DNA from 2 places in the Bradyrhizobium sp. CCBAU 53338 genome. Region 2 is predicted to be linked to the other one. Evidence: predicted binding sites of a transcription regulator. Region 2 holds the regulator's gene; the other holds the start of a gene.
What was found. Region 2 encodes LexA, which represses DNA repair genes until DNA is damaged. Its sites were predicted from a motif close to TGTTCNNNNTGTGTTCNG; they were not measured.
Positions count from the first base shown of each region.

Region 1: a site for LexA is predicted at 4,002-4,019, ahead of XH90_RS03870 (DNA recombination protein RmuC). Genes of this name have one in related genera too.

Region 1 covers NZ_CP030048.1:809,525-815,928, reverse strand. The annotation lists gene dapE (succinyl-diaminopimelate desuccinylase) at 1-978, shown strand, start outside; gene XH90_RS03890 (GIY-YIG nuclease family protein) at 1,118-1,453, opposite strand; gene truA (tRNA pseudouridine(38-40) synthase TruA) at 1,478-2,215, opposite strand; gene fmt (methionyl-tRNA formyltransferase) at 2,215-3,150, opposite strand; gene def (peptide deformylase) at 3,356-3,880, opposite strand; gene XH90_RS03870 (DNA recombination protein RmuC) at 4,051-5,250, shown strand; gene XH90_RS03865 (MFS transporter) at 5,391-6,404, shown strand, end outside.
Region 2 covers NZ_CP030048.1:3,793,993-3,800,396, forward strand. The annotation lists gene XH90_RS17800 (ComEC/Rec2 family competence protein) at 50-2,332, shown strand; gene XH90_RS17805 (hypothetical protein) at 2,343-2,777, opposite strand; gene XH90_RS17810 (hypothetical protein) at 2,971-3,174, opposite strand; gene lexA (transcriptional repressor LexA) at 3,358-4,059, opposite strand; gene glp (gephyrin-like molybdotransferase Glp) at 4,236-5,447, opposite strand; gene XH90_RS17825 (hypothetical protein) at 5,673-5,867, opposite strand; gene XH90_RS17830 (HAD family phosphatase) at 6,014-6,404, opposite strand, start outside.

The sequences.
Region 1 (6,404 bases), 3.0 Mb from region 2:
CCGCACATCACCTTTGCCGGTCATACCGACGTGGTGCCGCCCGGCGACGAGAGCGCCTGGAGCGTCGGCGCATTCTCGGGCGAGGTGAAGGACGGTTTCCTGCACGGCCGCGGCGCCGTCGACATGAAGGGCGGCATCGCCTGCTCGGTCGCCGCGGTGCTGGAACATCTCGCTGCCAACGGCGGCAAGCCGCGCACGGACGAGAAGGGCTCGATCTCGTTCCTCATCACCGGCGACGAGGAAGACGTCTCCATCAACGGCACCATCAAGCTGCTGAAATGGGCCGCCGAGCGCGGCGAAAAGTTCGATCATTGCGTGCTGGGCGAGCCCTCCAATGTCGAGACGCTCGGCGACACCATCAAGGTCGGCCGGCGCGGGTCGCAATCGGGCACGCTCCATGTCGACGGCGTGCAGGGCCACGTCGCCTATCCGCATCGCGCCGCCAACCCGGTGCCGGATATCTCGCGGTTGATCGTTGCCATCTCCGACGAGCCGCTCGACCATGGCAGCGCGCAGTTCCAGGCCTCGAATCTCGAATTCGTCTCCGTCGACGTCGGCAACAAGGCCTTCAACGTCATCCCCGGCGAGGCCCGCGCCAGGTTCAACATCCGCTACAACGACAACCATACGCAGGCATCTCTGCGCGAGTTGGTCGAGACGCGCCTCGCAAAAGCCTGCGGCAACCGCATCAAGGCCCGCATCGTCTGGGAACCCTCGAACTCCAACGTGTTCGTGACCAAGCCCGGTCCGTTCACCGACCTCGCGGTGTCCGCGATCGAAGAGGTAACGGGCCGCAAGCCGGAGCTGTCGACCTCGGGCGGCACGTCGGACGCGCGCTTCATCTCGAGCTACTGCCCGGTGATCGAGTTCGGCCTGGTCGGCCAGACCATGCACCAGGTCGACGAGCGCGTGCCGGTGGTGGACCTGGAGAAGCTGACGAAGGTCTATCGCGGGATACTGACAAGGTATTTTGGGTAGGCACTTTTTTCACCAAACCCTCCGCCGTCATGCCCGGGCTTGTCCCGGGCATCCACGTTCTTCGGCGCTACTGACAAGAAAGAACGTGGATGGCCGGGACGAGCCCGGCCATGACGATGTGGTGAGAGCCCGGACCACCTCACTGGACAATCGTGTCGTAGAGATCATTCCATTCGGGATTATCCCTCAGGATCAGCCTGACCTTCCACGTCCGTGACCAGTGCTTGATGTTATGCTCGCGCTGGATCGCGGTTTGGATGTCTTCATAGCGCTCGAAATAGACGAGCAGCTTGACGCCGTACTTCTTAGTAAAGCCAGGCACGAGCCCATTTCGATGCTCGTAGGTGCGACGAACAAGGTCGCTGGTCACACCGACATACAAAATGCCGTTGGCCGCGCTTGCGAGAATGTAGACCCATCCGCCATGCATGGTCGCATGGTGACGTACGTGGATGGCCGGGACAAGCCCGGCCATGACGCCTGAGGCGACATCAACTCCTTAATAATCCACCCTCATCAGATACAGCCCCTCCGGCGGCGCGACGATCCCGCAGGCTGCGCGATTGCGCGCTTCCAGCGCCGCCGAGAGATCGTCGGCGGTCCAGCGGCCCTCGCCGACCCAGACCAGCGATCCCACCATCGAGCGCACCTGGCTGTGCAGGAACGAGCGGGCCGAGGTGACGATGACGATCTCGCGGCCGTCGCGCAGCACGTCGAGCTGGTCGAGCGTCTTCTCCGGCGATTTCGCCTGGCACTCGGTGTCGCGGAAGGTGGTGAAATCATGCTTGCCGAGCAGGCGTTGAGCCGCCGCATGCATTGCGTCGGCATCGAGCCGACGCGGCACGCGCCAGGCGTGGCCGACGTCGAGCGCGAGATTGGCGCGGGTATTGACGACGCGGTAGCGATAGTGGCGCTTCACGGCCGAGAAGCGCGCCTCGAACGTATCAGGGACGATCTCCGCTTCGAGCACCGCCACCGGATGCGGGCGCAGATGCGCGTTGAGGCCGTCGCGAAAGCGCCCCGGCGGAAACTGCTTCTCGACATCGACATGCGCGACCTGGCCGCGCGCATGCACGCCGGCATCGGTGCGGCCAGCACCATGCACCCGCAGATCCGCACCAGTCATCGCCTTCACGGCTGCTTCCAGCGCGCCCTGCACCGACGGCAGCGTGTCCTGCACCTGCCAGCCGAAGAACGGCGCACCGTCATATTCGATGGTGAGCTTGTAGCGGGGCATCAGGCGAGCCGCATCGGCGGCTCGAGCTTCACGCCGCGCAGGAAATCCTTGGCCAGCATTCGCGCCTTGCCCTCGCGCTGCAGCTCGAGAATACGGATCGCGCCCGCGCCACAAGCGATGGTGAGCTGGTTGTCGAGCACCGCGCCCGGTGCACCGGAGCCCTTGGCGAGCTCGCAGCGCAGGATTTTCACGCGCGCATTCTCGCTGACACCGGCAAGCTCCGCCCAGGCGCCGGGAAACGGCGACAGGCCGTGGATGTGGCGCAGCACCGCATGCGCGGGCTTGTTCCAGTCGATCCGCGCCTCGGCCTTGTCGATCTTGGCAGCATAGGTGACGCCGTCCTCGCTCTGCTTCTTCAGCTGCAGCCCGCCGCGATCGAGTGCCGCCATCGCACGCACCATCAGATCGGCGCCGAGGCGGGAGAGACGATCGTGCAGATCGACCGCGGTCATGTTGTCGGTGATGGCCAGACGCTCGGCCATGGCGACATCACCGGTGTCCAGGCCGACGTCCATCTTCATCACCATGACGCCGCTCTCGGCGTCACCTGCCATGATCGCGCGGTTGATGGGCGCCGCACCGCGCCAGCGCGGCAAGAGCGATGCATGCAAATTATAACAACCTAGCTTCGGCGCATCGAGGATCGCCTGCGGCAGGATCATGCCGTAGGCAACGACGACAGCGGCATCGGCCTCAAAGGCGCTGAACTCGTCGAGCGCTTCCGGTGTCTTCAACGTCTTTGGCGTCAGCACGGGCACGCCGAGCTTTCGCGCGGCTTCCTCGACCGGGGTCGGCTGCATCTGCAGCCCACGCCGTCCCCCGGGCTTCGGCGCACGCGTATAAACGGCCAAGATCTCGTGCCCATGCGCGACGAGTTCGAGCAGCGTCGGCACGGAGAAATCGGGCGTGCCCATGAAGATCAGGCGGAGGGGCATGACAAGAGCTCGATGCGTTCCCTCCCCCCTTGTGGGGGAGGGTTAGGGAGGGGGGTGCCACACGGCGCGGTCTTTCGATTCAAGCGCCGATTAGTTCTTCGCACCGTTGGGACTACCGCCGGGGCCACCCCTCTCCCCGGCCCTCCCCCACAAGGGGGGGGGAGCGCAGGGGGAGCGTGCGGCAACGCCGGTGCTTACAAATGACTCACTCCGCGCGCTTGGCGGCTTTCTCGAACTTCTTGATCACGCGGTCGCGCTTCAGCTTCGACAGATAGTCGACAAACAGCACACCGTTGAGATGGTCGATCTCGTGCTGGATGCAGGTGGCGTAGAGGCCTTCGGCGTCCTCCTCGTGCAGCTTGCCGTCGAGATCGGTGAAACGCACGCGCACCTTCGCGGGCCGCTCGACCTCCTCGTAATATTCGGGGATCGACAGGCAGCCTTCCTCGTAGACCGACAGCTCCTCGGAAGAGGCGACGATCTCCGGATTGATGAAGACGCGCGGCTCCGGCTTGGTCTCGTCGTCCTGGCTGGGCTTGGCGAGATCCATGGTGATCAGCCGCAGCGGCTGCGCGATCTGGATCGCAGCAAGGCCAATGCCGGGCGCGTCGTACATGGTCTCGAACATGTCGTCGGCAAGCTTGCGGATCTCCGGCGTGACCTTCTCGATCGGCTTGGAGACCAGACGCAGCTGCTTGTCGGGCAGGATGATGATTTCTCTGAGGGCCATGGCGGGCGATTTAAGCCGCGCGCGACAGGCGGTCAATGCGGCGGGTAACGCGTTAACCCTCCGCTAACCATAAAACTTCACCCTTGGTTAACCATAAAAATGAGGGGGCCGTTAGCCCCATCGTTCCCTCTTCGTTCGCTTGGGGGCGCGAATCGGCTAGAAGGGCTGGCATGAACGAGATCATTTTCATGCTCGGCGACTGGCCGGTGCGCACCATCGATGGGCTGATCGGCTTCGGCGCCCTCGTCCTCATCCTGCTGGTGGTGATTGCGGTGGTGATCGCCAGATCCGGGCGACGTGGCGCGGAACTGGCGATGGCGCACGCAATCCGGGCCGACGAGCTCGAAGAGCGGCTCGCCCAGGTGCTGCACGCTCAAGCTGAGGCCTCCGGCCGGGTCAACGCCATGACCCAGACTCTGGCCGGCCGCCAGGCCGAGATGGCCCGTGCTGTCAACGAGCGGCTGGATTCGGTGACCCATCGGGTCGGCCAGTCCATGGAGCACTCGACCCGCAACACCATGGAGAGCCTGCGCGCCCTGCACGAGCGGCTCGGCATCATCGACAGCGCGCACAAGAACCTCACCGACCTCACCACGCAGGTCACGACCTTGCGCGACGTGCTCGCCAACAAGCAGTCGCGCGGCGCCTTCGGCCAGGCGCGGATGGAGGCGATCGTCCAGGACGGCCTGCCGAAGGGCGCCTACGAATTCCAGTTCACGCTCTCGACCGGCAAGCGCCCCGATTGCGTCGTGTTCCTGCCCGACCAGCGCCCGCTCTGCATCGATGCGAAATTTCCGCTGGAGGCGATGACCGCGCTGCACGATGCCCGCACCGACGAGGAGAAGCGCCTCGCCACGCAGCGGCTGCGCGGCGACGTGATGAAGCATGTCAGCGACATCGCCGAAAAATACCTCGTCACCGGCGAGACCCAGGAGATGGCGCTGATGTTCGTGCCGTCGGAATCGGTCTACGCCGAGATCCATGATGGTTTCGACGACGTGATCCAGAAGGCCTACCGCGCACGCGTCGTGCTGGTGTCGCCCTCGCTGCTGATGCTCGCGATCCAGGTGATGCAGCAGATCATGAAGGACGCGCGCATGCGCGATGCCGCCGACCAGATCCAGACCGAGGTTATCAAGCTCGGCGACGACCTCGGCCGCCTGCGCGACCGCGTGCTGAAGCTGCAGAAACATTTCGCCGACGCCAACGAGGACGTCCGCCAGATCCTGATCTCCGCCGACAAGATCGAGAAGCGGGCGGGCCGAATCGAGGAGCTCGATTTCAGCAAGACGGACGCGCCGGCTGAGGGCCCGCGGCTGGTGTCGGGAGCGCCGGAGCTGTTTCCAAGGAAGCTGCAGGCGGGGGAGTGATCCTCAGTCGTCATGGCCGGGCTTGTCCCGGCCATCCACGCCTTTGTCGCCGCACTAAGAACGTGGATGCCCGGGACAAGCCCGGGCATGACGGCTTTTGTGGTCGAGGCATCTCGGCCAGAATCTGCTAACACCTCCCCATGACCGCACCCGACGCCACCTCCCCCGCCGGCTCCGACACCCCTGCGACCTCGTGGCGCGACAGCCTCGCCGTGTACCTGCAGCCGCGGGTACTGATCGTGCTGTTCCTCGGCTTCTCCTCGGGACTGCCGCTGGCGCTGTCGGGCTCGACGCTGCTGGTGTGGATGCGCGAGGCAGGCGTCGATCTCAAGACCATCGGGCTGTTTGCGCTGGTCGGCACGCCCTACACGCTGAAGTTCCTGTGGGCGCCGCTGGTGGATGCGCTGCATGTGCCGCTGTTCACCCATGCCTTCGGCCGCCGGCGGGGCTGGCTGCTGTTCTCGCAGCTGCTGCTGATCGTTTCGATCCTGCTGCTGGCGATGACCGATCCCGCGAGTTCGCCGTTCTACGTCGCGCTCGGCGCGCTGCTGGTGGCGACGACATCCTCGACCCAGGACATCGTGGTCGACGCCTTCCGCGTCGAGAGCCTCCCCGAGAGCGAGCAGGCCGCCGGCATGGCTGCTTACGTCGCGGCCTATCGCATCGGCATGCTGGTCTCGACCGCGGGGGCGCTGTTCATCGTCTCCGGCTTCGAGAGCACCGGCATCACGCGCTCATCGGCCTGGATGTGGGGCTATGTGGTGATGGCGGCGATGGTGCTGATCGGAACGATCACGGCGCTGCTTGCGACCGAGCCCGAGCAATCGGTACGGGCCGAAGCGGCAACGCATGAAGAGACCGCGTTCACGCGCGTGCTGCACGCGGCGATCGGCGCGTTCTCCGAATTCCTGTCGCGCAAGGACGCGATCGCAGCCCTCGCCTTCGTCGTGCTGTTCAAGTTCACCGACGCGTTCTCCGGCACCATGACCGCGCCGTTCGTGATCGACCTCGGCTTCACCCGCAACGATTATGCGGCGATCGTCAAGGGCGTCGGCCTCGCTGCGACGCTGATCGGCGGCTTTGCCGGCGGCTTCGTTGCGCGGCGTTATTCGCTGGCAAATTCGCTCTGGATCGGCGGCGTGGTGCAGGCGCTG
Region 2 (6,404 bases):
ACGTTCCGGTAGCCTCTGCACCCATCTGATATCGCAGGGTTGCTAGGGAATGGCGGAGCCCGGCCGGCCACAACGTGCCTCGCAAGGTATCGTCGGAACCTGGCCGACAGGCGGGGCCGCGTCGGCCGGCGGGTTTGTGCCGGCAGGGTTTGGCGTCTGGCCCGCGGTCGTCGGGACGCTGCGTGAATGGGCAAAGGCTGAGGCGGGCGCCGGGCGCCTGTTCCCCTGGGTGCCGATCGCCTTCGGCTGCGGGATCGCGCTCTACTTCGCCGCCGATCATGAGCCCGTGTTGTGGGTCACGGCTGCGACGGCGGCCGCATTGACGCTTGGCGCGGTCTTGTTGCGACGAAGCCGGTGGTTCGCGCCGGCGATCATGATCGCCGCGGTCGCTGCCGGCTTTGCCATGGCGACATGGAAGACGGCGCGCATCGCGCATACCGTGCTCACAAGGCCGCTTTATTCGGTGTCGCTGTCGGGCTTCGTCGAGACCCGTGACATCCGCGAGCGCACCGACCGTTTCGTGCTGCGCGTCACCGCGATGGAGGCGCAGCACAGCGATTTGAAGCTCGAGCGCGTCCGCCTCTCCGTGCGCAAGGGGACGGCGCCTGATGTCGGCAGCTTCGTGCAGCTGAAGGCGCGGCTGATGCCGCCGCTCGCGCCGTTGCGACCGGGGAGCTACGACTTCTCGCGCGACATGTTCTTCCAGGGGATCGGCGCGTCCGGTTTCGCGATGGGGGCAATCACGACTGTGACACCGCCCGATGCCGGCGGCTTGCAGCTGCGCTATGCCGCCGTCCTGCAAGGCCTGCGCGATGGGATCGACGCGCGCATCCGCGCCGTACTCGACGGCGACAACCGCGCGATTGCGACTGCGCTTCTGACCGGCCGCCGCGATGCGATCACGACGCCCGTCAACGACGCGATGTTCATCTCCGGCCTCGGCCACGTGCTGTCGATTTCCGGCTACCACATGGCTGTCGTCGCCGGTGTCGTCTTCTTCGCGGTTCGCGCACTGCTCGCGCTGATCCCCGGGCTGGCGGCGGGATTTCCCATCAAGAAATGGTCGGCCGCCGCGGCCCTGGTCGCTTCTGCTTTCTATTTGCTGCTCTCGGGCGCTGAAGTCGCAACCCAACGATCGTTCTTCATGACTGCCGTGGTGCTGATCGCGGTGATCGTCGATCGCCGCGCCGTCACCTTCCGCACGCTGGCGGTCGCGGCGCTGATCGTGCTGGCGGTGGCGCCGGAGGCGCTCGTGCATCCGAGCTTTCAAATGTCCTTCGCCGCGACGCTCGGGCTGGTGGCCCTGGTGCAGATCGGCATGCCGAACCTGTTTGCCTCACCTGATCACTCGGCGACCGCGCGCATCGCGCTGTGGGGCGGCCGCGAGATCGCGATGCTGTTCATGGCCTCGATGATCGCCGGGTTTGCAACCACGCCTTATGCGGCCTTCCATTTCCATCGCGTCACGCCCTACGGCGTGCTCGCCAATCTCGGCGCGATGCCGGTGGTCTCGGCGCTGGTGATGCCCGCGGGGCTTCTGGGATTGCTCGCGGCTCCCTTCGGACTCGACGGTGTGTTCTGGTGGTTGATGGGGATTGGCATCGACTGGATGGTGGCGGTGTCGCGCTGGGTGGCCGCACTGCCCGGCGCGATCGGCCATGTCGCCGCCTTCGGCACTGCGCCGTTGATTGCGGCGAGCCTCGGCCTGATCCTGATGGGCCTGTTGCGCACGCCGCTGCGCTGGTCGGGTGCTTGCGTGCTCGTGGCTGCGACCGTCTGGGGGCTGTCGGTCCGGCAACCCGATATCCTGATTGCCGCTGACGGCCAGAACGTCGCAGTGCGAGGCAGGGATGGGCAACTGCACGTGATCAGAATGAAGAAGGACAATTTTCTGCTCAAGGAGTGGCTTGCCGCCGACGCTGACCCGCGCGACACGGCCAGCGCCTCGCTTGGTGACGGCGTGTCATGCGACGACGCCGGCTGCGTGACGACGCTCGCCGACGGTCGCATGATTGCGCTGTCGCTACGCATCGACGCGCTGGCCGACGATTGCAGTCGTGCCGCGCTGCTGGTGACGACCAGGCCTACGGCGCCGGATTGCGCCGCGATGGTGGTCGATCGACCGCGTCTCGCGCACCAGGGCGCGCTGGCGCTCACACAGCGCGGTGACGGTTTTGCGATTCAGGCTGTGAGGGGAAGGGGCGCAAACCGCCCCTGGTCGCCGGCGGCGACCGGCGATGGAGACTTCGAGCAGACCCTCATGCCAAGGTCGGTAGCTCCACGCTCCCGGGACGTAACACCGTCGGAGGCCGACCTTCAGGCTGAGGAGTAAGATCGACCTTTCAGCCGATCGGCAGGCGCGGCGTCGTGGTGCGGCTGTCAGCGATCCCTTGCGGCTTCTGCTCGCGCTCGCCGAGCGGCTGGGTCACGGGCAGTTGCAGCACGGTTGCGCGCTGGCCTTCGACGAGCTGCGTCACCAGCACGTATTTGCCATCGGGGAATTCGATCGCATCGTGATGACGATCGGGAATGTGCGGATCGACCTTGCCGAACTTGCCGACGCGCGAGTTGACGGTGCGCGTCCAGATCCACCTGTTATCGTAACGGACGTTGTCGGCGAACGCGAGCTCCGTTCCCGGCAGCAGGCAGACCGCGACCGACATGTCGGCTTCGGAGGCGAAGCCGCGCGTCGAGGTGCCGCGAAATGTTGTCGTGACGATCGTCTCGCCGACTTCTGCGGGACGTGTCGCGACGGCATGCAGGCTATAGTCACACATCGGGTGCTCCTCATCAGGGATAGCAACCCGCGCCTCTGGCCTGGAGGCGCAGGCCTCTATCAGAGTGGAAGCCTGCAAGACTCCGCTCGGTTGTAGGCAAATCTGCGGCTCGGATACGCAAGCCGCAATCACAATATCTTTCCCGAACCGCCAGGAACAAAGCCTGCTTCCGTGCATTCGGCGACCGTCGCCGTCAGCGTCCGGCCGGTGCCGACCAGCCCGAATATGGCCATGCCGGCCGCGAGGATTGCTCGACGGTATTATGCGCATCACGCAATTGCGCGCTCGTCGCCTGCGGCGCCTTGCGGGCGCGATGTTGCGGCTGCGCAGCGAGGGCTTGTGACGCCGATGCTGCAATCAGCGCCATCGTGACGGTGCTCAGGAAGATCTTGCGCATGGTTGTCTCCTCGGTCGCCTGGAGGCTTATGAAGCGATGCGTGCTTCGTCGCGGCGTGCCGAGGATGTAGTACTGGAGAGGGGGCCGGATAATCTGTGCAAAACCAGAAAGACCATCCGGCCGGAGCGGACAATCGTCCGCTCCGATCGTTGAATGCGCGTGAGCGCTCAGGTCGTCCGGCGCTCAGTACTTCCGATACAGTCCGATCAGCTTGCCCTGGATCTTGACCCGGTTGGGCGGGAGGATGCGGACCTCGTAGGCCGCGTTGGCCGGCTCCAGCGCGATCGAGGCGCCGCGGCGGCGGAAGCGCTTCAAGGTGGCTTCCTCGTCGTCGATCAGCGCGACCACGATATCGCCGGTGTCGCAGCTCTCGTTGCGCTGGATCAGCGCCATGTCGCCGTCGAGAATGCCGGCGTCGACCATGGAATCGCCGCGCACTTCGAGCGCGTAGTGCTCGCCAGCGCCCAGCATGTCAGGGGGGACGCTGATGGTGTGGCTGCGGGTCTGCAGCGCCTCGATGGGCGTGCCGGCTGCGATCCGGCCCATGACGGGCACCGCGACCGGACGCTCGCCCTCGTCGGCGGGCGGGCTCGATGTCGTGCGCACCTTGCCGAGATTGCCTTCGATGACGCTTGGCGTGAAGCCGCGGCGGCTACCGGCGGCGGCTTGGAGCTCCGGCAGCTTGATCACCTCGATGGCGCGGGCCCGGTTGGGCAGGCGGCGGATGAAGCCACGCTCCTCGAGCGCCGTGATCAGGCGGTGGATGCCCGACTTCGAGCGCAGATCGAGCGCGTCCTTCATCTCGTCGAAGGAGGGCGGCACGCCGCTTTCCTTCAGCCGCTCGCTGATGAACCGCAGGAGCTCGTATTGTTTGCGCGTTAACATCTCGACCAAAATCCCCCTGACGATGTCGTTCGATTCCGAGACGCTGAATTCAGCAATAAGCCGCTACATGCTCGAAACAAATCATGAACGAACACTATATGTTCGATACATGTTCCGCAACTGCTTAATTTACCGTGAACGCGGCAAAGTTCGCGGAACGGTTGCGAACGATGCGCTCAGGCGGGCAGTCGCAACACCTCGCAGTGCGCTCCCGCTTCGGCCTTCGGTGCGAATGGCGGACGCACGAGAAGTGCCTGTGCCGCAGCGAGATTCGCAAGCAGCGAGGAGTCCTGGTGATTGACGGGAAGGGCGACGAGCGTGCCGTCGGCACGCTCGTCGAGACGCGCACGCAGATAATCCTCGCGCTGGTCATTGGCGCCGACGTCGCGGCCGAGCACGGCGCGTTCGCGGCGATGATGGACAACCGAACGGCCGGACAAAGCGCGAATCAGCGGGACCATGAAGAGGAAACCGCACACGTAGGAAGACACGGGATTGCCGGGCAGGCCGATCACGCGCATCGCTCCGAGCTGTCCGTTCATCATCGGCTTGCCCGGCCGCATTGCGATCTTCCAGAACGCCATCGCAGTGCCTTCGTCCCGGAGTGCCTGCTGCACCAGATCGTGGTCGCCGACCGAGGCGCCGCCCGTCGTGATCAGGATGTCGGCGCTGGATTCTCGCGCGCGGCGGATACCGGCGCTGGTGGCGGCAAGCGTATCTGCGGCAACGCCGAGGTCGATGGTGTCGGCGCCCTCGCTGCGGGCGAGCGCGTGCAGGGCGTAGCCGTTGGAATAGACGATCTGGCCATGACCGGGCGTCGATCCCGGCATCACCAGTTCGTCGCCGGTCGCGAGGATCGCGACTTTCGGACGGCGGCACACCGCGAGCTGCGGGTGGTTCATGCCGGCGGCAAGTGCAAGGTCCCGCTCGGTGAGCCGTACGCCCTTGCGCAGGAGCACGTCGCCCTCGCGGAAATCGATGCCGGCGGGGCGAATGTGGCGCCCGGTGACGGCGGCCTCCTTGATGGTGATGCGCTTGCCGTCGGTGACGGTGTCCTCCTGGATCACGACCGCATCCGCACCATCGGGGATGACACCACCGGTGAAGATTCGCACGGCTTCGCCGGCGCTGACGGTCCCTGCGAACGGCCGGCCGGCTGCGACTTCGCCGATGACGACAAGCTGCGCCCCGGGCTTCGCCGCATCGGCCGCACGAACGGCATAGCCGTCCATCGCCGACATCGCCTGCGGCGGCTGCGTCCGCCGCGCCGCGACGTCGCGCGCGAGCACGCGGTGGAAGGCCGCGTCGAGTGCGACGACCTCTTCGGTCAGCGGCTGCGCGCCGGCAAGCACCGCGGCGAGCGCGTCGGAAACCGGCATCAGGGCCACGGGTGAAAACTCCAGCTGCGCCCGTTCGGGCAAATCGGCGGCGAGAGTTCTAGCCGAGTGCAGGCGCAGAGGCAAAACGGTGGTCGCGCAGCATGATTTATCGTGCGTCGTCAGCTTGGCGACGAAGGCGCAAGATCAAAGTCGCCGCGGCATGATCCGGAAGGCGAAGCAGACCGGTTCGAGGATGGCCATGGCGAGGATGACGAGAGCCACGGCCAGCACCGGTCAGGTCCCCGGCTGCTTGTCCGGACTGACGTCTGGCGCTTCGGGACTCTGGTCCCTGTCAGGCATCGGATCGGCCTGGGCCTTGAGATCGGCGGCCTTGCTGATCAGTTTTGCGGAAAGGTCAGAATCCGAGGTGGTTCTGGCGTATTTCATCAGCAGAGAGGCCTGCTTGGTGAGGTAGGTTTTGCCCAACACGATGATAAGTCCGATGTAGAATTCCCAACGGACTCATGAGTCCGGAAACGGGCATTCGTTCCCGGAACTCTGTATAAAAATGTACAAAGCGACTTGGTTCCAAACCCGGAGGCGAAATAGTTCCAGAGGGGCGGTCCGTTCGGGGATCAGATCCCCAGTGCCCTCAGCGCATTGCCGACGTCGTGAGGGGAGGTCACATGCACCGCGGTCAGGCCGCGGGCGCGGGCGCCTTCGACGTTCTCGGCGAGGTCGTCGAAGAAGACAACGCGGTTCGCCGGTACGCCCATCGCGGCAACGACATGGTCGAACGCTTCTGCATCCGGTTTGCGCAGACCGATGCTGGAGGACAGATAGAGCTCGCGAAAATGGCCGAGCAGGTCGGCATATTCCTTCGAGAAGTAGTCCACGTGCGGGCGGTTGGTGTTGGAGAAGGCGTAGACCGGCATCTGCTTCGCCGCGCGCGGCAGCAACTCGGCGATGTCGGGCATCTCGCCGGCAAAGATCGCGTTCCATCCTTCCAGGAACTGCCCATCCGAA